2 regions of the Companilactobacillus sp. HBUAS56275 genome follow, and region 1 is predicted to be linked to the other one. Evidence: riboswitches for the same ligand, from Rfam matches in the RefSeq annotation. Region 1 holds a riboswitch; the other holds the start of a gene.
The links. Region 1 has a riboswitch for lysine ahead of U8526_RS07995 (amino acid permease). Riboswitches for the same ligand answer to the same signal wherever they lie in the genome.
Positions count from the first base shown of each region.

Region 1 (11,868 bases):
GTCATCATCTTGACTAAACATTGGTACTTCATCGATATCCAAAACTTCAATATCAATAACACCTTTACTGTGTTTGGCGATAAAATTCAATAATGTTCGATTGTATGATTGATCAGCAATTGAACCTGCAATACCTACTAATTTCATATTCGTCACTCCTAGTCCTTATCCCAAGAAAATTCTTTAGCTTTTTGTTTGTTGATCTCATGAGCATTGTTTAATTGTTTGGAAATATTAACAAAGTCCAAAAAGTCTTGGAACAATCCATCTAATTGTTTAATGATTTTCTCATCTTTCAAGTCACCATTGTCATCGAAAGCTTGTAATGAGTGACCTAATAGAAATTCTGAGCTAGGCATAATTCTAGCCTTTAATTCTGGTGAATCCAAAATTTGACGTAGTTGTGCTTGAGCACGTGATGATCCCAAAGAACCATATGAAGCCCCTGTTATCATAACTGGCTTATCAACAAAAGGATGAATTCCATATGATAACCAAGCCAAAGCACTCGATAAGACTGCCGGAATAGAGTGGTCATATTCAGGAGTGGCGATAATTACACCATCGGAAGCCTCAATCTTAGTAGCCATATCTAAGGCTTCTTGAGGAACATACTTATCTTCACTCTTCTTAAAAATAGGTAGATTCTTGATCTCGACTAATTCGATCTCAGCAGCCGATTGGAAGCGTTTCTTCATATACTTCAATAATTCACGGTTAGTTGACTTATTGGAATTAGATCCCACTATCGCAATAAATTTATTCATAATATCAATCACCTTATTTATAATTATCTTACACGTTCATTGTAAATTCATTCACAATATAAAGCAACACAATTTTGGAATTGTTATGATATATAATTGTTATATTTTAAAAAACTTGTCACGTAGTCCACTAGTAGTCTTATATTCTAAATCTTTCGTAATAAAAATAGCTTCAATTCCGGGTTGGCTTTCAATCAAAGCCAATCCTTTTTCAATGCCTTGATAAAATCCTATCGTCGACCAAACCTCACCATCAATCGACTTATCACTGACAATTGTCACGCTGGCAAGATTATTTTTGATTGGGTAACCAGTCTTTGAATCGAACATATGATGATACTCGTGACCATCAATAACTAACTTACGCTCATAAATTCCAGAAGTTCCAATCGACTTTGCCGTAGTGCGCAAAACACCAAGTGAAACATCCCGCTTCTCGACTGGATTCTGTACACCAATATTCCACATTCTATCTTCATGCAAACTTGGACCGACTAAGAGCACATTACCACCGAGATCAATAATCCCTGTCTCAACATCCATGCCTGACCAGAGTTCTTTGATTTTATCAGCGATATAACCTTTAGCGATTCCACCGAGATCGATCTCCATGCCCTTTTCTTCTAGGAAAACCGTCTCTTTGGTATCATCCAGCTGAATTCTTTCAGGATCGATAATTCGTAAACGTTCCTGAATATCTGCGTCACTAGGCTTGTTAGCACCTTTGAAACCAATTTTCCACAATTTAACCAATGGACCGATTGCCACATTGAAGCCTAAATGCTGACGACTGACTAGTACCGCACGTTTGATCAGAGCATAAGTATCAGACGGCACTGTTACTGGTTTAATTCCAGCCATATGATTGATCGACATGACTTCGGATTTATCTCGATTAACAGTCAACTTATCTTCAAAATTCTTGATCAATTCGTAAGCTGCTTCCAATTCTTCTTCCCCTGCTGGAGTCGCAACGGTCAGATTGATCACTGTTCCTAAGGCATAATATTTTTTATTAACTAAACTCATTTTCATCCTCGTTTTCAGTTCCAGATTTATAAAATGTTCACAATGTCCTATTTTAGAGTTATATTAACCTTAACACCTTACGGAAATGGAGTGAATAATATGTTTGAGGATTCAAAATTAAATTGGAATGCTAATTATGATGTAATCGTATTGGGCTTCGGTGGTGCCGGTGCTACGGCTGCCAGATTTGCCGCTGATAACGGTGCCAAAGTCCTAATTACTGATTCAGCTCCCGAGGGTCATGAGGGTGGCAATACTCGCTACGCTGGACAAGTTATTTCCTCAGGTGATGATTTAGACGATTTGAGAAAATATTATCAAGATTTAGCCTATCCCTTATCTTACGATCAAGATCTTATGGAGACTTTTATTCAAGGATTGTACAAGATCCCTGATTATTTGGAAAAGTATCTTGGTGTAAAGCCTTTTATAATGGGCAAACATCCTGAATCACCAGTTTCTAAAGCCTTGTACTTCATGGCTCACGAATATCCCGAATTCAGGGGTCAAGCTACACACGAGTTAGTTGCTGTCCACGAAGGAGTTGCCGACTCAGCATTATGGAAGAATTTGCGTCAACAAGTCCTCGACCGTGCTGACAAAATTGACGTACTCTATCAAACACCAGCTAAACACTTGATTCAAAACCCTGAGACAAGAGCTATCATCGGCGTTCAAATCGAACGTAACGGTAAACTATTGAATGTCAAAGCCAATAACGGTGTCGTTATGGCAACTGGTGGTTTTGAAAATAATCCTGAAATGATTGAAAACTACTTGGGCGAAACTAGTCTTAATCCTATCGGTTCCCTCTACAACAAGGGTATCGGTGTCAAAATGGCTAGCGAAGTCGGTGCAAAACTTTACAACATGAACAATTATGAATCATACGGTATTTTCCATGGGCTAACACCTAAACCTGCCAAGGGCCAACGTTCTCAATTTTTGCCATTCGATTGGCCTGCTTTCCATCAAGGCAGTTTAATTGTTGTCGGTGATGATGGCACTCGTTACTTTGACGAAAACGAAATTCACAGACACGGACACATCCAAGATCACGGTAACTGGAGAATTCCTCTCGCTCAACGTCATCCTTATGTTGTTTTCGATCAGAAGAAGTACGATGAGTTATCTAATGACAAGAACGCCCCTTATCCAGAATTTTTGAAGGCTGTCATTAAAGCTGATGATCTTGAAAGTCTAGCTACAACTTTGAATGTTGACTCCGATAAACTGGAAAAGACTATCAAAGATTTCAACTACTTTGCCGAACAAAAACGTGACTATGCTTTCAACCGTGATCCTGAAACTTTGACTGCCTTCGATGATGGTCCTTACTATGCTCTAGCCATGGTTCAAGGACTATTGAATACTCAAGGTGGTCCAGTTCACAATTCTCACGCAGAAGTAGTCGACAACGATGACCAAGTAATCCCTCACCTTTATGCAGCTGGTGAACTAGGAAGCTTGATGGGTCGTCAATATAACGGTGGTAGTAATTTAGCTGAAAACTTAATTTTCGGTAAAATTGCTGGTGAAAATGCTGCAAGTGTTAAACCCGAAGCCGCTGCTAAAGAAGTCGATGCACAAACTTCAGCTAGTGTTCACGAAGAAGGACTTGGATCTGACGTTGTTGAAGAACACTACGAAACAAAAGATAATCAATATATCGGCAAATCCACTGCCGGCATGGGTAATGAAATTGTCGTTCGTGTCACAGTTGATGACGATGACAATATCCAAGATGTTGAAATTTTGAAACAAAGTGAATCCGACGACTATGGTCTAAAAGCTGTCAAAGAATTACCTAAAGAAATCGTCGCTAAGAATTCAGTAGATGTTGATACAGTGTCTGGTGCTTCCGCTTCAAGCAAGGCTATTAAAGAAGCTGTTCAAAATGCTTTAAATCAAATTGATAACAAAAAAGTCAACAATTAGTATTTAATTGTCGACTTCGTTTTTAAAGGTTAATCCCGCGGGATTAGCTTTTTTTTGTTAATTTTTTATCAAAAAAATGGAGAAACACGTCGTGTTTCCCCTGGGAGGTATTTCTCAATTCATTATCTAATACATACATTATATAATTAATGCGAACAAAATTACAGTACTTATATCAAATTGTAATATATTTTTGATATTCTCTGGTTTGATTTGTAAAATAATTTATTAGAGGAGAGTAAATTATGAACGCAAAAGAAATGCAGAAAACATCGCTTGAATGGCTTCGTAACAATGAAAAATATACCGATATGGCATCCAATACTGTAAAAATTGAAACTTCTCTTTTGGATAATTCTCTAGATACCATAATTATTTATGCTGAAACAAATGATTCAAAAATAACTCTCACAGACGATGGATGGACTTTGGACAATTTAGAATCACATGGATTCGATTTTTCTAAGGACAGTTATCTTTTCAACTCTCTACATGCCATTCTAAAAGTTTTTAAAATTACTTTGATTGATGATGAATTGTCCATTAGCTGTAATAAACATGATTTTCCAACTACTAAACAAAATTTCTTACAGGGAATAATTGCTATAAATAATTTAGGGCTGTTAACTAATCTTCAAAATTAAATGACTGCATTGGACCATACAAAAAAGATACTGCAGACACAAAACCTAACGGTTATTTCAAACCAACCAACACAAGACTAGATTTTCTTGAAGAACTTTAGCAATTGGTATTATATCAATATTAGTTTTTCTTTTTTATTGTGTACAATTTGTGCACATAATTGTAAAAATCTCAATTTCTGAGCAAATACACGACAAAGACATTGTCGCCTTGCTGGACAAGGATTAGAGCGATTATTTTGCACAGCAAATTTAAAAATCAAAAAAATCGTCAGCCGTGCAAACTTTTGTGCAAAGTCTTTTGACTTTCTATGTTCTCAGATTTCTACAAATAATAAAAGAGCCCTTAAATGCTGATTTAACAACATTCAAAGGCTCTTTTATTTTTAGCTGATGTTCTCTATGACGTTCTTATTATGCCGTGTGCAGGAGTCGAACCTGTGACCGCCGGTTTACGATACCGATGCTCTACCAACTGAGCTAACACGGCAAGAAAAAGAAATCCTATAAAAAAATACATCTAATTCAAATGAACTAGATGTATTTCTATTGAAGACACCTAGGATTTCCTAAGTATTTATAACTCCGGATGTCAGACTCGAACTGACGACACCCTGATTAACAGTCAGATGCTCTACCAACTGAGCTAATCCGGAATAATTCAATAGCTCTTTAACAGAACTATTAAATTTTATCAATCTATACGGATTGAGTCAATACTTATTTAGCATTTTCTTTAGTAATTTTTGTAACTCCACCCATGTATGGTACCAATACGTCAGGAATTGTAACTGATCCATCTTCATTTTGGTAATTTTCAAGGATAGCAGCTACTGTACGTCCGGCAGCAAGTCCTGAACCATTCAATGTGTGGGCCAATTGTGTCTTGCCATTTTCGTCACGGTAACGGATATGTGCACGACGAGCTTGGAAATCAAGACAGTTTGAACAACTTGAAACTTCACGATACTTGTCTTGAGCAGGCATCCAAACTTCAAGATCATATGTCTTAGCTGAACTAAAGCTGGCATCCCCACTTGAAAGTACGATAACGTGATATGGAAGTCCTAATTTTTGCAAAATGTTTTCAGCGTTAGCTGTCAATTTTTCTAGTTCGTTGTATGATTCCTCTGGTTTTGTAACCTTAACCATTTCAACTTTGTTAAATTGGTGCATACGGATCAAACCACGAGTATCACGACCGGCACTACCTGCTTCTGAACGGAAACATGGTGTTAGAGCTGTAACATACTTAGGCAAGTCTTTTTCGTCCAAAATCTTGTCAGCAAAGTAGTTTGTCAAAGGAACTTCAGCTGTTGGAATCAAAGTCAATGGGTTTTCATCAACCATAACAGTATAAACATCTTCAGTAAACTTAGGGAATTGACTAGTACCAAACATGGCATTGTTGTTTACCAAGTATGGAGGGATAACTTCTGTATAGCCTTCTTTTTGGTGTTGATCCAACATAAAGTTGTAAACAGCACGTTCAAGTCTAGCACCCATACCAATGTAATAAACAAAACGTGAACCAGATACTTTTGTAGCTTGTTCAAAGTCTAAGATACCTAGTTCTTCACCGATATCCCAGTGGTGACGAGGTTTGAAGCCTTCCTTAGGAATAGCACCAACTTTACGAACTTCAACGTTAGTACTTTCATCAGGTCCAACAGGAACTGAATCATCAGGAATATTAGGTAGTCGAACTAAGATGTAGTTCATCTTGCCTTCTGTTTCTTCAAGTTCTGTATCCAAATTCTTAATATCAGAACCAACTTGTTTCATTGCAGCAATTTCTTCACTAGCATCTTCTTTATTACGTTTCTTGTTAGCGATACCTTGTGAAACAGTATTTCTCTTTTCCTTAAGTGTTTCACTCTTAACTAATAGTTCACGACGTTTGCTGTCATAACCTAATAGTTCATCGATTTCCTCACTTGTTACGCCTCTTGATGCTAACTTGTTCTTGATCCATTCTGGATCTTTTCTGATCAATTTGATATCTAACATTGGGGTTCTCTCTCCTTTTTCTTTTTTCGCTTTTGAGTGCTTTTCTCTGCTGGTTTTTGGGGTAACGTGTCTTTTTTTATAGAACTTTGGGGTTTCTCTGTTTAATAACCATTGTTCTATGTTTTATAGTGGAAACGAGTTCCACAAGCCAGATTCCTGTGCTTTGCCTGACTTCACAAATCGCCTGCTGCGCAGTCAATTCGCAAAGTCCTGCAAATGCTCAGAATCTAAGCGGCTTGTTCCACTCTCTATTCCGAAACGAGCTTCGCAAGGGAACCCATTCCGGTTTGCTACAGACCTGAAATCATCCGCAAGTTCAGCGGCTAATTCCAGGTCTTAGGCAAATCCTCGTGGGTTAAGCGCCCTTGCTCCGCTCTCTACAAAAAAAGGCCGATTCATCCCAATAAAGGGACGAATCGACCATTCGCGGTACCACCCAGCTTCAGTGTACACAAATACACTGCACTTTCAGACTTTATCGGATCAACCCGAACGGCATTACCCGTTGCCAGAATGCTGGAATAAAAGCCTTAGCGATTTCCACCAACCATCGCTTCTCTGAAAGGTTTATGAGTAGGCACTCTCTTAGCGTTATATTCATTCCTAATGATAATTTAAACTTACCTAATTATCAATAGCGATTCTGTTTTTGTTCTTGTTTTACATCAATATCTTCTAGTTTTAAGAATTTTGTCTTATATCTGAGTTTATAATATAGCCAGCAGACAAATAAAATAATTAATCCACTGTAACTAATCAATAATCTTCCAATATTGAAGTCGACCATTGATCGTACGTCTTGTCCTAGGATAATGATAATCCCTAAAACAATGGCTAAAATTGGCCCAAATGGGAACCACTTTGCTTTGTAACGAAGATCGTCTAAATCGTATCCTTTGTACAAATAAGCTTTTCTAAAACGATAATGTGAAAAAGCTATTCCTAGCCAAGCTATGAATCCTGTTAGTCCTGAAGCAGCAACTAATAGTTCGTAGAATGAATCTCCGTACAAACTTGTAAATAGTGCGATTGCCCCTACTAAGGCTGTTAACAACAATGAAAATACTGGTACGCCACGGCTATTGGTTCTTTCAAAGGCTTTTGGTGCCATGCCTTGTTTACTCATTGACCAAAGCATACGACTGGCAGCATATAATCCCGAATTAGCGGCAGAAATAACTGATGTCAAAATTACGGCGTTCATTATTCCGGCAGCTAATGGAATTCCGACTTTTGTAAAGACGATAGTAAATGGACTGATAGCAATATCGCCAGCTCCTGAACCTAACAAGTTAGGACTTGTATAAGGAATCAAGGCTCCAATTACAGCGATTGAGAAAATGTAGAATAACAAAATTCTCCAAAATACTTGTTTGATGGCCTTTGGAATACTCTTTTCAGGTGTAGCTGATTCACCGGCAGTAATACCGATCAATTCAGTTCCCTGGAACGAGAACCCAGCCACAACGAAAACGCTCAGGATTGCTGGTATTCCGCCAACAAATGGTGCTTTCTTATATGTAAAATTAGTTAAACCGACAAAATTTTGATTGCCTAATACACCTAAAATACTTAGGACACCAACAATCAAAAAGATAATAACGGCGGTAACTTTAACTGATGATAACCAATATTCGGTTTCACCAAATGATCCAACTGAAATAAAGTTAATTACTAATAAGACAATCATGAACGTTAAACTTATTTTCCATGATGTCCAACTTGGGAACCAATACTTAACAACTAAAGAAATTGTTGATAAGTCTACCGCTAAGGTAATGGCCCAATTGAACCAGTAATTCCAACCTAATGCAAATCCGAAGGCTGGATCGATAAATTTGGTTGCGTAAGTTGCGAAGGAACCTGAGACTGGCATGTAAGTTGCCATCTCACCTAAACTTGTCATTAAAAAGTAAACCATGACACCAATAGCCACATAAGCTATCAGAGCTCCTCCAGGTCCTGCGGTCGAGATTGAAGAACCACTGGCAACGAATAACCCAGTTCCAATCGAACCTCCTAACGCAATCATTGATAGATGACGAGTCTTTAACGAACGACTCACATCATTATTTTCCATCTTTCATTCCCCTTTTATTTGGACATAAAAAAAAGTCCCTATTATCAGAGGAACTACTGACAATAAGGATTATAATAATTATCCCAATAATCAATAGCTCAACGTTTTCCAAAAAATAAAAATTATTCTATTTTTTAGACGTACGACAGTCTACTACCTCTTAAGTAATAGCCCAACCGACCTACCGAATAGGGATAAATCGATTTCGGCAACTTTTCCTTTAATGTTTTTTCAAGGTACCCTATCGTACTCAAAAACACGACTAATAAAAATTGCGCCTCTATCTGATTACAAAATATTATAAATAAATGTTAAGATAGTAGCAAGTAGTGTTTCTTATATTTATTAATCTTTTTCAATTAACAATTTAACATTGCCGGGGGAAACAAACATGTTGGAGCAAATTTTCTTAGTTAAGCAAGACGTAGAAAAATATCGAATGCTAACTGTTATTAAGTCGCTACCACCTCGTGAAGTAAACTTGAGTAATATTAGTAGTAGATTACAATTTACCTACCAAAAAACATACAACATTTTCCAAGCACTGCTAGAAGATTTTGCCGATGTCGCCCCTGATATCGATCCTAGTGACACTAAGATCGAATCAATCGACTTTAGTAAGATTTCCATTGATACTTACCGCCTATACTTAGTTAAGAACTCGGTAGTTTTCCAAGCCTTTAATTACGGCTTGACCAGTGCAAATCCATCCTTTGAGAGCTTCAGTAACGAACACTTTACTAGTAAGTCAACTCTCAATCGTCGAATGTCCAAATTCAGAGCTTTTCTCAAGAACTTCGGACTTAAAATTTCCAATTCAACCCTAGAGATTAAGGGTAATGAGAAAAATATCCGATGGATGGCTTATTATGTCTATTGGTACACTTATCATGCTCAAGAATGGCCTTTTAGCTTAATTCAGGAGAATTCGATCGATCAAATTATTGCTAAAGCTGGAATCACCTTTGACAATCCAATCGTGCATTTTCAGCTAAAATATTTCTTGGCAATCTCTAGAATTCGTTTAATCAAACGAAATTATATTGAAGATCTGCCATATTACAGTGATGTCTTCGATAATCAACAATTAGGCGAAGATATCGTAACTCATGATGACTATCCAATCGTGCCACTGGATGCCTTACACAATAAGAACAAGCTGATCAATCTCTTTAGAAAGACAGCCTTTCAACCTAGTGACACCGCCTTTGAACAACCAATCAATGCAGATGCTCGTATCAATCCGAAATTCTATGCGCTCGTTTATCACTTTATAGATTTCCTTAAAGAGCATTATCATGATGATATGACTGTTTATCATAATCAAAAGACCTTAAAGCACATTATGACCTATGTCACCCGTGATATAGTCTTCTATTACATCATGGCACCATATTCTTTGATGCATCTAGACACAATGTACGCTGAAGGCAATGAGCAATCGTATACCGACTTGTACAAAGACGTCTATACCTTCTTCTCGAACATTGATCAAAATGAATTTCCGGGCATTTATAACGCAGCTGAATTGATTTCAAAAGATTTGTATCAAATTTTGCCAAGTTATATTTCAACGATACGTGAAGAAGATTTCATCAGAGTAAAAGTCTTGATTGATCCAGGTAACCAAGCAGCCGAAGTCGTTTTAAGAACCGTCCGTAACCTCGAATTCGTCGAAGTAGTACCAAGTGACGTTTACGATAATGTTGACGTGCTGATTACCTCACTTGATGTCTTACCATTAGATATCGAAAGAAAGAAATATCCAGAAAACTTAAAAGTAATTTCTTGGGATATTTCTTCCACAAGACCAGATTATATCTGGTTGTTGATCCAGTTGAACCAAATCTACGTTAAAAAGCTTAAGAATAAAATTACTGTAAATAAAAAGAAGAAAGTTTTGTAGAGAGCAGAGAGCGTAACAGGCCTGGGAATTTCCGAGGATTAAGACTACTATCTCAGTCGGCAACGAAGTGCCGGCAGAGATAGTTGACTTAACCGGAAGAAATTGGCCTGTGCAGCTCGTTTCCACTATAAAACATAGAACCATGGTTATTTACAAAAAAAGATGAACCCTCAATAAAGAGAGCTCATCTTTTTTGTTATGCAATTTAAACCGAATTATTCAAAGTCCAATTAATCTTACCAGTATATTTCCCACCACTAATAAAATTTCCATTTGAATGCAACAAAATTCCAGTACTCTTTGACCAATCGTGCGTTATATCAATCGTACCATTCTCTGAATTCTCAATTTTTGAATTACTAATTAATGTTTGAGAGCTCAAATCAGCTACTTTCCCTTGATTGTCTTTATAAACTAATTCACCATCGAAAGTTTCATTATTACTGTTATGTAAAGGTGTGGCACTGGCCATTAATGACCAAGGAGTCCCCTGAACAATCACATTTACATGCCAATCATTTTTACGAGGTACATCCCCATAATAATATGATTGGATATCAGCAAATGAAAAAACTCTATTCCCTAAATCCAATTTCAAAGATTGTGGATTGACTTTAATCTTAAAAGTCTTCACTTCAGATTTATTATTGTAATGGTCATTAGCGTAAATTGTAATTTTATGTGTCCCTACACCTAAAATTTGTTGTGAGGACAAATCATTACCGGCATCTGCACTACCATAAAAGGGAATTGAAAAATCAATCCTTTTACTATTATCATCAGTTGTAATCGCCATCTGACTTAAATCCTTATCATCAACTGTTATGTTGAGAAAGGCCCCTTCACTTTCAAAGGCACTGCCATCAGCATAACTGAGTGAACCAGTTAAGTTGGTACTAGTAACTGCCGAAATCTCAGTCGGCGTCATATCAGCACTCAAATTCAACGTCTTAATTTTGGGATTACGAATAATAAAATCAGTTGCCATCGCATCACCAATATAAGTATCACTGACAAAATGAGCGTGGCTAGCAGGAACTTCGGTATTATCTGCCACAGTACTTGGCGTTGTACCAGTTAAAGTAATCGTAGCCTGATTGTTCGTCATATTCATTGCATTGCTGGTGGCACTAATCGTGTGATTCAAGACTCTAGTATTATTGGCTTTATCAATTTCCGTATCGGAAATAGCTTCAGTATTACCGTTAGCAAACTTAATCGAGGCCCCATGATTCAAGGTAACATTTTCTGGTAACCCTATCGTCGTTTTTACATTTTCAAAATTTTCTTGTCCGCCGTTATATTTCAAAGTATATTGCATTTTTAAAGCATCGCCAGCATTGATTTCTTTATAGTTAGATGTTAGTTCACGATTATTTTGAGTAGTATCAAAAATCTTAGCATCTTGTGAAACATCGGCTAGAGACGACAATTGTTCATAAATTACTTGAGTGGCACTAGGTGTTGTTTTTCCAGCACCGACAAAACCCCAAG
Region 1 covers NZ_JAYKKK010000003.1:323,462-335,329, forward strand. Annotated here, with positions in the region: gene U8526_RS07955 (NAD(P)H-dependent oxidoreductase) at 1-147, opposite strand, end outside; gene U8526_RS07960 (NADPH-dependent FMN reductase) at 159-767, opposite strand; gene U8526_RS07965 (FAD:protein FMN transferase) at 867-1,796, opposite strand; gene U8526_RS07970 (FAD-binding protein) at 1,896-3,734, shown strand; gene U8526_RS07975 (DUF1828 domain-containing protein) at 3,980-4,378, shown strand; tRNA gene U8526_RS07980 (tRNA-Thr) at 4,796-4,868, opposite strand; tRNA gene U8526_RS07985 (tRNA-Asn) at 4,962-5,034, opposite strand; gene serS (serine--tRNA ligase) at 5,099-6,388, opposite strand; gene U8526_RS07995 (amino acid permease) at 7,020-8,468, opposite strand; lysine riboswitch at 8,555-8,759, opposite strand; gene U8526_RS08000 (helix-turn-helix domain-containing protein) at 8,860-10,374, shown strand; gene U8526_RS08005 (hypothetical protein) at 10,580-11,868, opposite strand, start outside.

Region 2 (11,868 bases), on a different contig from region 1:
ATTTTTAAATAAATATATACAAATTGTAAAGATATATGATATACTTATTTTTGTTGATTTGCTATGCGCCTATAGCGCAATTGGATAGAGTGTCTGACTACGAATCAGAAGGTTGTAGGTTCGACTCCTACTAGGCGCATCAGATAAAAATAGACTTATGATAGAAATATCATAGGTCTATTTTTTTATTCTTTAATACTTTTTATAAATGATTGATAATCTTTCTCTTCGCCAGTTTCTTCAACATTTAAATCATCCAGTTGGTTTTGATGTAGGGCATCTTCAGAGATTTCAAGATTATGTGTGAAGGTGGCATTACCAATCAGACGGATTTCACTTAATTCTTTGATTGGATTTAATTTAACATTTGTTCTGACCATACCGCCAGGGTTATAGACAGTAATATCTTTATTTGAATCAAATTGCTCTGGATGCAATAGAGCGAATACTAAGCTTGTTGCTGACATACCAGTTCCACAGGCGTTGGTAAAACCGACACCACGTTCAAAGGTCTGAACGAATAGTTTATTTTCATCCAGTATTTTAGCAAAGCTGATATTGACACCCTCGGGGAAATAATCATTTGTGGAATTCAATTTTTGTCCCAAGTCATTCAAGGCATCATGTTGAATATCCGAGACAAAACTAATGAGATGGGGATTAGGAACAGCTACGGCTGAAAATTTTTCTTCAGGAATAAATTCAGGGATTTCCTCATTTATCATTTCATCCAGATCTTTGTATGAGAACGGTAAATCTGTTTTCTTAAAAGAGATAGGTGATATCTCAACGCTAAAGGCTGGGACTCCAGAATAAAAATCAGGAGCCTTTTGGACAGACAAATCGGATTCCAGAGTTTCAACTTTAAATTGATCTAACTGATATTTTTCAGATAGATAGCGACTCACTGTACGTAATCCATTACCACACATTTTGGCCTCGCTACCGTCAGCATTGATAACACGCATTTTACCAAGACAGTTTTCACTAGTATCGATGACTAAAAGTCCGTCAGCACCATTTAAAATATTTTTACAGAGATTAATTGCCAAATTTTTTAATTCAATATCATTTAATTCATTTTCTAGAAGAGTTTGGTCCAGAATAAAAAATTTATTCTCTGAACCGTGTACTTTTAATAATTTAACCATATTTTAAAACCTCACTTAATCGAAAAAAGTCTTATAGATTTGCTGTACGGCGTTGTCAGCATCCGAGGCGCGGGTACCGATCATAATTGATATTCTGGAAGCACCTTGGTTGATCATATGAATAGCGATGTCATTTTGTGTCAGAGAATCAATGACTTTGCCAATGGTTCCGATATTGTGGGCAATTCCTTCTCCGACCACCATAATAATGGCATAATCATCGATCCACTCCAAATAATCAGGCTGGAGAACCTCTTTAACATCTCGACAAAGTTTTTGAATTGTTTCTTTGTCTAATTTACTGCGATCGAAAATAACTGTTAAGTCATCAATACCGGAAGGCATGTGTTCATACGAAATATTATACTTATAAAAAATTTTTAGCAGTTTCAGTGTGAAACCAACTTCTTTATTCAACAGATAGCGATGTAAGTAAAGCGCTGAGAATCTTTTTGAACAGGCAATACCAGTAATTTGATTGGAAGGATCAAAAATAAATTGTTCGGGTACGATCATAGTGCCATCGGCTTGTGGATTGTTGGTATTTTTAATATTGACAGGAACTTGTCCTTTAACGGCGGGAATAATAGCTTCATCTTGAAAGACTGAGAAACCAGCGTAAGATAATTCTCTCATCTCACGATAGGACATTTTTTTAATGGCTTGAGGATGATCGACAATGTGATTATTAGCAACATAAATTGCATCTACATCCGTAAAATTCTCGTAAAGGTCAGCATTCAAACCCTGACTTAAAATAGCTCCAGTAATATCTGAACCACCGCGAGAAAAGGTACAAATGTCACCATCGGCGTTGTAGCCAAAGAATCCGGGGAAAACAGCTCGACTGTCTTTAGGCAGTTGAAATGTTTCTAAATTAGTATAAGTTTCTGGTGAAATATCGGCATCGTTAGGTTGACCGTAGACTCTAATACCAGCCTTTTTAGGATCAATAAAACTTGCTTTAATATTTTGTGAGTTGAGGACATGTGTAAGCAAAATAGCGTTTAAAAATTCACCATGTGCTTTAAATGCAGCCATGAGGTGGTCATTGTCGACGAATTTTGTTTGCGATAATTTATCTAATTTGGATTTTAGAAGTTTAATTACGGAGTCATCAAGTTTGAAATGATCACTAATTTCTTGATATCTTGAGAGAATTTTAATTTCGATATTTTGATAATCTTGTTGATTTATAACGGCATTGGCGTATTGAATTAATAAATCAGTAACTTTAATGTCATCAGAAAATCTTTTTCCTGGTGCTGAAGTTACGATAACTTTTCGTTCGATATCGTCCTTAATAATTCTAATTACTTTCTCAAATTGCTCTCCGGTAGCTAAGGAACTGCCGCCAAACTTGATAACCTTCATAAAACACACCCCTAAAATTAAATAGTTTTTAATGATGAGTGTATCATTTTTCGCTTTCATGACAAGAAAAAACTCAATAAAGTTAGAAAAATGATTATTTTTTTAATATTACTTGACGAATAATGAGCATTGTTATAATCTTAATACCAATAAAAGAGGTCGCAACCGACATTAGTAAATGAGGGAGTCACTGTAATGACTATGAACTCATCGAAAGGGGAAGTTGCCGAAGTGTTGGATCTTACAGGATCTGATGAACTGGGGCGTATTAATAAGAGAATACGAACTGTCGTGATCTAATGTCACGGTGAGCTTATAACAAATTTAAGGTGGATCGAAAAGGTCTCTTTGTTATTAAGCAAAGAGATCTTTTTTTGTTTGATAAAGGAGTTTTGAAAATGATTATAGATGAATTGATAAGTGAAAATGGCCATTTGATGATCGATGGCGTTGATAGTATAGATTTAGTTAAAGAATATGGAACACCACTCTATGTTTTTGATATTTCCAAAGTCCGTGATCAAATAAAAAAATTTAGATCTGCTTTTGAAAAAGAATCGTTGAATTATCAAATTAGTTACGCTAGTAAAGCTTTTGCTGTTAAAGCAATCTATCAAGTCATGAAGCAAGAAAATGTTCATGTAGATGTTGTTTCTGGTGGAGAGCTCTATACAGCTTTAGCGGCTGGCTTTCCTAGTAATAGGATTAGTTTTCATGGTAATAATAAATCTTTAGCAGAGTTGAAGATGGCCGTTGAAAATCATGTTGGAGTTATTATGTTAGATAATTTCCATGAAATTGAACTTTTGCATCAAGTTTTGCAAGAGAATGAAGAAACGATTCAAGTAATGTTACGCCTAACTCCTGGAATTTCAGCCCATACGCACAAATATGATCAAACTGGTCAAACTGATAGTAAATTTGGATTTGATGTTAATTCTGGTCAAGCTAAGAAAGCTTTACAGTTAGTTTTGGAAGATCCACAAATGAAATTGTTAGGTTATCACGCTCATATTGGATCTCAAATCTTTGGTACTGAAGGTTTTAAAATGCTAGCTCAAAAAATGGTCGAGATAGCTAAGAATTTTCAAGAAGAATCAAATTACTGGCCACAGGTTATCAATCTTGGTGGTGGCTTTGGAATTAGTTATAACGAAGATGATGATCCAATCACTGCCGATGATTTTATTTCTGTCATTGCTCAAGAGTTGAAGAAAGATTGTGATGACGTTCCTGAGATTTGGATTGAACCAGGGCGCTCTATTGTGGGACCAGCTGGCTATACGCTTTATCAAATTGGGTCAAGAAAAGATATCCCAGGTTTGGAATCTTATGTGTCTGTTGATGGTGGTATGGGTGACAATATTCGACCAGCATTATATCAAGCTAAATATCAAGCCGTTGTAGCTAACAAAATGAATCAAGCAGATATAGAAACAGTTCATATCTCTGGTAAATATTGTGAATCAGGCGATATTCTAATTGATCAACAAAAACTCCCTGAAACAGAAGTTGGGGATGTGTTAGCAGTTCTTGATACAGGGGCTTACGGTTATTCCATGGCAATGAATTATAATCGAAATCCTAGACCAGCAGTTGTCTTTGTTGAAAAAGGTCAAGCAAAGTTGGTAGTTAAGAGAGAAACATACGAAGATTTGATTAGACTAGATGATAATTATTAGGAGAAGAAAAATGGCAAAGATGAATGCAACAGAAATTATCAATTATATAGGAAATGCTAAGAAAGTTACGCCGGTAAAAATTTATTTGCAAGGTGATATTTCTCAAATTGATTTTCCGACGGAGATAAAGGTTTTTAAAACAAATGATTTGGCAATAATTATTGGTGACTATCAAGTTATTGAACCAATTCTGAAAGCTAATAATTTAACTAATTACTATGCTGAAACTGTTGCACAAAATTCGGCTGTACCGATGTTAGATATTAAGCATATTAATGCCAGAATCGAACCCGGAGCCATTATTCGTGATCAAGTTGAAATTGGTGCTAATGCAGTAATCATGATGGGAGCAGTCATTAATATTGGTGCTGAAATCGGAGAAAAATCGATGATCGATATGGGAGCTGTTCTCGGTGGTCGTGCAATTGTCGGTAAGAATTCACACATTGGTGCAAATGCCGTTTTAGCGGGAGTTATTGAACCGGCTTCGGCTCAACCAGTACGAATTGGAAATAACGTTATTGTAGGAGCTAATGCCGTTGTTTTGGAAGGTGTTCAAGTAGGCGATGGTGCTGTTATTGGAGCTGGAGCAGTTGTTACTAAAGATGTAGCGCCTAATAGTGTTATGGCAGGAGTTCCAGCAAAAGTACTGAAAATCAAAGATCAAAAGACAACTGATAAGACACAAATAGAAAGTAACCTAAGGAAGTTATAGCGATGGTTTTGACTAGTGATGAATTAATTGGAATCAGACGACACTTGCATACGATTCCGGAATTAGCGATGAATGAGTATCAGACACATGAATATATCAAGCAGGTTATTGCCAGTTTTCCTCAAACCAATTTGGAAATTAAAGAGCTACCAGAATTACCAACTGCTCTGTTGGTGTTGGTCAGGGGAAGCAATCCGCAAAGAAATATTGGCTATCGTTGCGATATGGATGCGTTACCTGTTGATGAGGATAATGGCTTAAGTTATGCCTCTAAACATCCACATGTAATGCATGCCTGTGGTCATGATATTCACGTGACCGTGGCCTTAGGAATTTTAAATTATTTCAGTATCAATCAACCACAAGATAATGTGATATTTTTCTTTCAACCAGCAGAGGAGAGTCAAAGTGGCGGTAAGGTTGCTTATGATTTAGGTGCATTTAGTGGTGACTTTAAGGTGGATGAATTTTATGGCTTACATGATAATCCACAATTAGAGCCAGGCGTTATAGGATGTCGTAACGGCACTCTTTTTGCAGGGACAACAGAAGTAAATGTTACGATTACCGGAAAAAGTGGTCACGCAGCGTATCCACATTTAGCTAATGATGCCATAGTTATTGCAGCTAATTTCATTAATCAGGTTCAGACGGTTATTTCCCGCAGTATTGATCCTACCAAATGTGGAGTAATAACCTTTGGTAAAATGCAAGCTGGTGTTATTAGAAATGTGATTGCTGGTCAGGCTCGATTAGAGGGAACTATTCGTGGTTTAACTCAAAAAATGATTGAATTCATTCGTCAGAGAATAACTGAAATTGCCGAGGGATTAGGATTGTCATTCAACTGCCAGATTAAAATTGAATACAATCAAGGCGGTTATTATCCTGTGGAAAATGATCCCACATTGACGCGAAACTTCATTCACTACATGCAGGCTGAACCTACAATTGATTTTGTTGAAACAGATCCTAAAATGACTGGAGAAGATTTTGGATATTTATTGAATAAGATTCCAGGAACAATGTTCTGGTTAGGAGTAGGAGGACCAGGTGCCTTGCACTCTAAAGATTTTTTACCTAAAGAAGATGCTATTAAAAAAGGTGTCGATGCTGTGATTGGTTTTCTGAATTATCGAATGAATTCGGAGGGAAAATAAATGTTTACGGATGTTGATTTGATGACGGCTATAATAACGCCGTTTGATGAGAACTTAAAAATTGATTATGAAGCTTTAAAGAAATTAACCGAACACCTCTTAGCAACCGGGACTAAAGGTTTTGTTATTGGTGGGACGACTGGTGAGACTCCTACTTTGACGGAAGCAGAAAAATTAGAATTGTATCGCCGTTTTACAGAAATTGTTGATAGACGAGTACCAATCATTGCGGGCGTCGGTAGTAATAACACCGCTCAGACAATTGACTTTATTAATAAAGTCGCACAGATACAAGGGATCGACATGGCCTTGGTCGTAGTTCCTTACTATAACAAGCCTAATCAAAGAGGAATGGTCGCACATTTTGAGGCTGTTGCTAAAAATTCTCCGTTACCAATTATGATTTATAACATTCCCGGACGAACTGGCGTATTGATGGAGAAAGAAACGGTAGTCGAGCTTTCAAAGAACCAGAAAATTAAGGGTGTTAAACAATGTAATACAATGGAAGATTTGGAATACATTGTTGAGCATACGGCTGACGATTTCAACGTTTATAGTGGTGAAGATGCTCAAGCTTTGTTTGCTAAAGTTGTTGGGGCTAATGGTGTTATTTCTGTGGCTTCACATATTTATGGCGATGAAATGACTAAGATGTATCAAGCTTTAGATTCAGGTGATTATCATTTGGCTGGAAAAATTCAACGTCAATTGACACCGAAAATGGATGCGTTATTCATGTATCCTTCACCATCACCGGTTAAGGCTGCTCTCAATAAATTAGGCTATCAAGTTGGTGGCTGTCGATTGCCGATTGTGTCACTAAATGATGCTGAGAAAAGTATTTTATTTGAAAAATTGAATCTTTAGGAGTCTTTTTATGATAAGAGTTATCGTTTCAGGCTTTAATGGCTCGATGGGTCAGAAAGCCGTTAAGATGGTTAACCAAAGTGAAGATATGCAATTAGTAGCGGTCTTTAACGCCGTTATAACGGACCTAGATCCACAAACTTATGGTTTAGCCGATAATGTGAATGTTTATAATGATTTTGCTGATGTTGATATTGACGCTGATATTTGGATTGACTTTTCAATTCCTAGTGCAGTTTTCGAAAATACTAAATTTGCTATCGAAAAAGGTATTCGTCCAGTTATTGGGACTAGCGGTATGAGTGAGGCGCAGACTGGTGAATTAAAACGTTTGGCCGATAGTAAAAATTTAGGTGGAATCATTGCTTCTAATTTTGGTTTATCGGCTGTTTTGATGATGAAATTTGCTCAAGTAGCTGCAAAATACTTTGCTGAAGCAGAGATTGTTGAGAAGCATCATGAAGATAAGATCGATGCACCATCGGGAACAGCTTTAAATACCGCTAGGTTGATTTATGAGGCTAGAGGCCATGATCAGAAGCAACATAATAGTAATGATCCACTCAATACTCGTGGTGGCGATTATCATGGTGTTAAGATACACGCTCTTAGATTGCCAGGCTTTGTTGCAGATGAGGAAGTAATCTTTGGTGGAACGGGTGAGACATTAACTATCTCTCAAAGTACTACTGATCGTGAATCATTTATGACTGGCGTTAAGTTGGCAATTCATGAGGTGATGGAAAGCAATCATTTGGTTATCGGTCTTGAACAAATAATTTAAGATTATTACAAAATAGTTAATTAAATGAACGGGTTTTGTTATAGAATTAAATTATTATAATTTAAGGAGTGTCATAGAATGCCAGAACTAGATTCAACAGTAAAAAATGTTGTCAATGAGACAGTTGAACCAATGGGGATTTCCCAAATTAGAATTTTCGCTGAAAAATTTGCTAAAATTCCAGGTTTGATCAAATTAACACTGGGTGAACCTGATTTTAATGTTCCCGAGCATGTTAAAACGGCCGCCATTGAAAGTATTAAAGATAATGATTCCCATTATTCAGCTCAAAAAGGGATCATCGAATTAAGAGAAGCTATTTCTAAATATTTAAGTAAACGTTTCGATATCGATTACGATCCAGAGACGGAAATTATTGTAACTATTGGTGCTACTGAAGCTATTTTTGATTCTTTAGCGGCCATTATTAATCCAGGTGACAAGGTATTGATTCCTACACCGACATTTGCACTTTACATACCAATTGTAAAAATACTAGGTGGTATTCCGGTTCAAATAAATACAACTGATGATGACTTTCGTCTAACTGGTAAAAAGTTACGCGAGGTAATTGCTAGAGAAGGTGCTGATAAAGTAAAAGTCTTGATATTAAATTTCCCTGGTAATCCAACTGGGTTTGTATATTCAAGAGATGATCTACAAGAGATCATTGACGTGGTTAAAGATAAGGAAATGTATGTTATTTCAGATGAAATCTACGCTGAATTGACTTATGGACAAGAACATATTTCTCTAGCTAAGTTAATGCCTGGAAAAACAATTTTAATCAATGGCTTGTCAAAATCACATGCAATGACAGGCTATCGAATTGGGTACATTGCAGCACCAAAGGATTTCATTACCAATGCTGCCAAGATGCATGCCTTTGTTGTAACGGCTCCTTCTAATCCTGCTCAATATGCGGCTAAAGAAGCTCTGCTCAACGGAATTGATGATCCTATTCCTATGCGAGAGATTTATCAAAAACGTCGTGATTATATTGTTGAACACTTAAATGAACTTGGTTATGAAACCATTCTACCTGAGGGTGCTTTTTACACTTTCTCAAAAATTCCAACTGAATTTAATTTATCAGCAATCGAATTTGCTAACAAATTGGCGGAAGAAGGAAAAGTTGGTGTTACACCAGGAACTGCTTTTGGTGAAGGCGGCGAAGGACACTTTAGAATGTCGTATGCGTCGTCAATGGATGATATTAAAGAAGCAATGAAACGATTAAAGATTTTTACGGAGAATTTAAAAAAATGATTTAAGGGATGAAGATTTATGAGTGATGGATATACAGTAGCAATTTTGGGTGCCACAGGCGCCGTTGGAACACGTTTAATAGAACAATTGGAGCAATCGACTATTCCGGTTAAGAAGATAAAATTATTAGCATCATATCGTTCTGCAGGCAAGAAATTACAATTCAAGGGACAAGATGTGGTTGTTGAAGAAGCTAAACCAGAATCTTTTGAGGGTGTCGATATTGTTTTGGCTTCAGCCGGTGGGGCAGTTTCGAAAAAATTATTGCCGGAAGCTGTTAAACGTGGTGCTGTTTGTGTAGATAATACAAGTGCTTTTCGAATGGAAGAGGATGTTCCTTTAGTCGTACCTGAAGTTAATGAAGCAGCACTCTACAATCATCACGGGATTATTGCTAATCCAAACTGTTCAACTATTCAAATGATGGTCGCATTAGAACCAATCAGAAAAGCATTTGGTTTGAAACAAATTATTGTTTCGACTTATCAAGCGGCCAGTGGTGCCGGTCAAAGTGCGTTGAATGAATTATATTCAGAGGCACAAGATTATTTGAACGGTAAAGATATGCAAGCCGATATTTTTCCTACTAAAGGTGATGAAAAACACTATCCATTAGCTTTTAATCTTTTACCTCAGATTGATGTTTTGGAGGATAATTTATATTCTCACGAAGAGTGGAAAATGATTCATGAGACTAAAAAAATCATGCTTGGAGATATGAATTCTCCTGAAATTAAAGTTACTGCTACTTGTGTCAGAGTTCCCGTTCCTATCAGTCATGGTGAGTCAATTTATATTGAAGTTGAAGACAAATCTGCAACAGTAGAAAAGATTCAAGAATTGATCAAACAGGCACCAGGAGCTGTTTTAGAGGATGATCCTAAACATCAAATTTATCCACAACCAATAAATGCAGTGGGTAAGCGTGATACTTTTGTTGGTCGTATTCGTCCTGATTTAGAGAACGAAGGAGCATTTAACATGTGGGTTGTTTCCGATAACCTTTTGAAGGGAGCAGCTTGGAATACAGTGCAGATTGCTGAACGTTTAGTTGCCGACAATTTGGTTCATAATTAATTTAATTGAAATGGGATGCAGATTTTGTGCTGTGTTCCATTTTTTTTTGCATATTTCTGTTAGAATATTCAAAGACAATTAATATCAGGGTGAGAAAATAATGAAACGAATAACAAACGTTTTTAACGAAGGTGTTTTAGATTTATTAGCTAACGCCGGAGTTGCGATACCGTATTTTTTTTGTTTAACCTTATATAATCAAAATAAGAATATCTTTGTATATGCTTTACCGTTTTTGATGCTATATACATTTAGAGCTTTAGGGATGTTGTTGACGACATTTATTACGCTGCCAGCTTCAACAATGCTTGCTATGTCCAGTCTTTTTGGCGTCATAGGTTCGTTATGTATTTTAGGTGCGGGCAATCCGTTTTTTGGAGTAATCGGTGGTATATTATTAGGTCTAGCATCAAGTTGGATTTGGCCTTATTACTTAACGGTTAGATCACGCGGGAAGATGGATAAAGAATTCAAATTCAATCGAATGCATACTTTGTCCGTAGTTTTAACATTAATTTTATTAATTGCAGTTCAACTGATTGCAACACATACTAAAATGTTGAGTTTATCTTTTGTATTATTGGCATTCTTGTTCTTTGCAGCCATGGTTGGTGGGATGAATATTACACATCGACTTACTTTTTACCAAGGAATCGAGACAAAGCAAAAATTTCGTGTCAATTCACTATTTAGTTTGATTGTATTAGCCAGTTTAGTTATGCTAGTCTTCATCATTCGTTACACTAGATTGAAAGCTGTATCTCAGACATTTGATTTAATCATCAGTGTCGCAGCAATCATGTTATTTCTATTCCTAGCATATTACCAAATAGATATTCATAAAAAGATTTTCCCAGTGAGTTTGGTAGCTATAAACCGTGGGGTAATCATGAATTACGTTATGCTTTATGCTGTATTCGACAGTACAGTTCGTTTTGGTTTTAATTCTTTGATGCTGATCTATGCGATTTATCTAATTGGATTCGAACTGGGACCAGTTATTTTAAAGAAGTATCAGTCTTTCAGATATCCATTGCTATTAATAGGTTTAGTACTATCATTATTCAACTTTACTTACTTCGTTGGTTTATTCCTCTGTGCAATCTTTGTAGGGACCGACAATCGAATTCTAAATGATGCTCTTTATAATCATCCTGATCTAGATTCTGAAAGAGCCTTTTTAATTAAATATCAACTTTCTTGTGTGGGTAACGTTTCGCAACAATTAGTTTATATGACAACAATCTATTTCATTAGCTACTTTACCAAGATAAATGCTTTAGGATTTTTCAATGATCATGTTGCTGATGGTCCTACTAATTCAGTTTTATATGGAGTTCACATCTTCATAACGGCAATTGTTTTCATTTATGCCGCAACAACATTTTACTTTGCACGTGAAAAAGAATAGTTTTAATAAAAGTCTATCTAACACAGATAGGCTTTTTTTGCTGGCATAACGCCGTTATTGATCAAATGTTTTTCAATTATAAATTGATAAATGAGTCTAAATGAGAATCATTCCAAATTATGTCTCTAAATACTATTTTTATAGTTGGTAAAATTGTATAATTATACTAATGAAAAGTATTACAAGGGAGGACGTGATTTTATGAATTCCGATAAGATTAAATTGTATGCGACGCTAACGATTGGTGTTATTGCAGCAGTATTGGAGTTTATTTTCCATTTACCTAGTTATGCTCAATTAATAATTAGTATTCTGGGATTATTATTAGCTTTAATTATGTTTGTCGATATGATCAAAGTCCTTAAATCTGGTAAT
Region 2 covers NZ_JAYKKK010000001.1:771,709-783,576, reverse strand. Annotated here, with positions in the region: tRNA gene U8526_RS03635 (tRNA-Arg) at 66-139, shown strand; gene dapF (diaminopimelate epimerase) at 186-1,151, opposite strand; gene U8526_RS03625 (aspartate kinase) at 1,167-2,525, opposite strand; lysine riboswitch at 2,671-2,848, shown strand; gene lysA (diaminopimelate decarboxylase) at 2,924-4,207, shown strand; gene dapD (2,3,4,5-tetrahydropyridine-2,6-dicarboxylate N-acetyltransferase) at 4,218-4,922, shown strand; gene U8526_RS03610 (N-acetyldiaminopimelate deacetylase) at 4,925-6,082, shown strand; gene dapA (4-hydroxy-tetrahydrodipicolinate synthase) at 6,083-6,952, shown strand; gene dapB (4-hydroxy-tetrahydrodipicolinate reductase) at 6,963-7,736, shown strand; gene U8526_RS03595 (aminotransferase class I/II-fold pyridoxal phosphate-dependent enzyme) at 7,815-9,005, shown strand; gene U8526_RS03590 (aspartate-semialdehyde dehydrogenase) at 9,024-10,082, shown strand; gene U8526_RS03585 (hypothetical protein) at 10,183-11,493, shown strand; gene U8526_RS03580 (heavy metal translocating P-type ATPase) at 11,695-11,868, shown strand, end outside.
Region 2: another riboswitch for lysine. It lies ahead of lysA (diaminopimelate decarboxylase); the one in region 1 lies ahead of U8526_RS07995 (amino acid permease).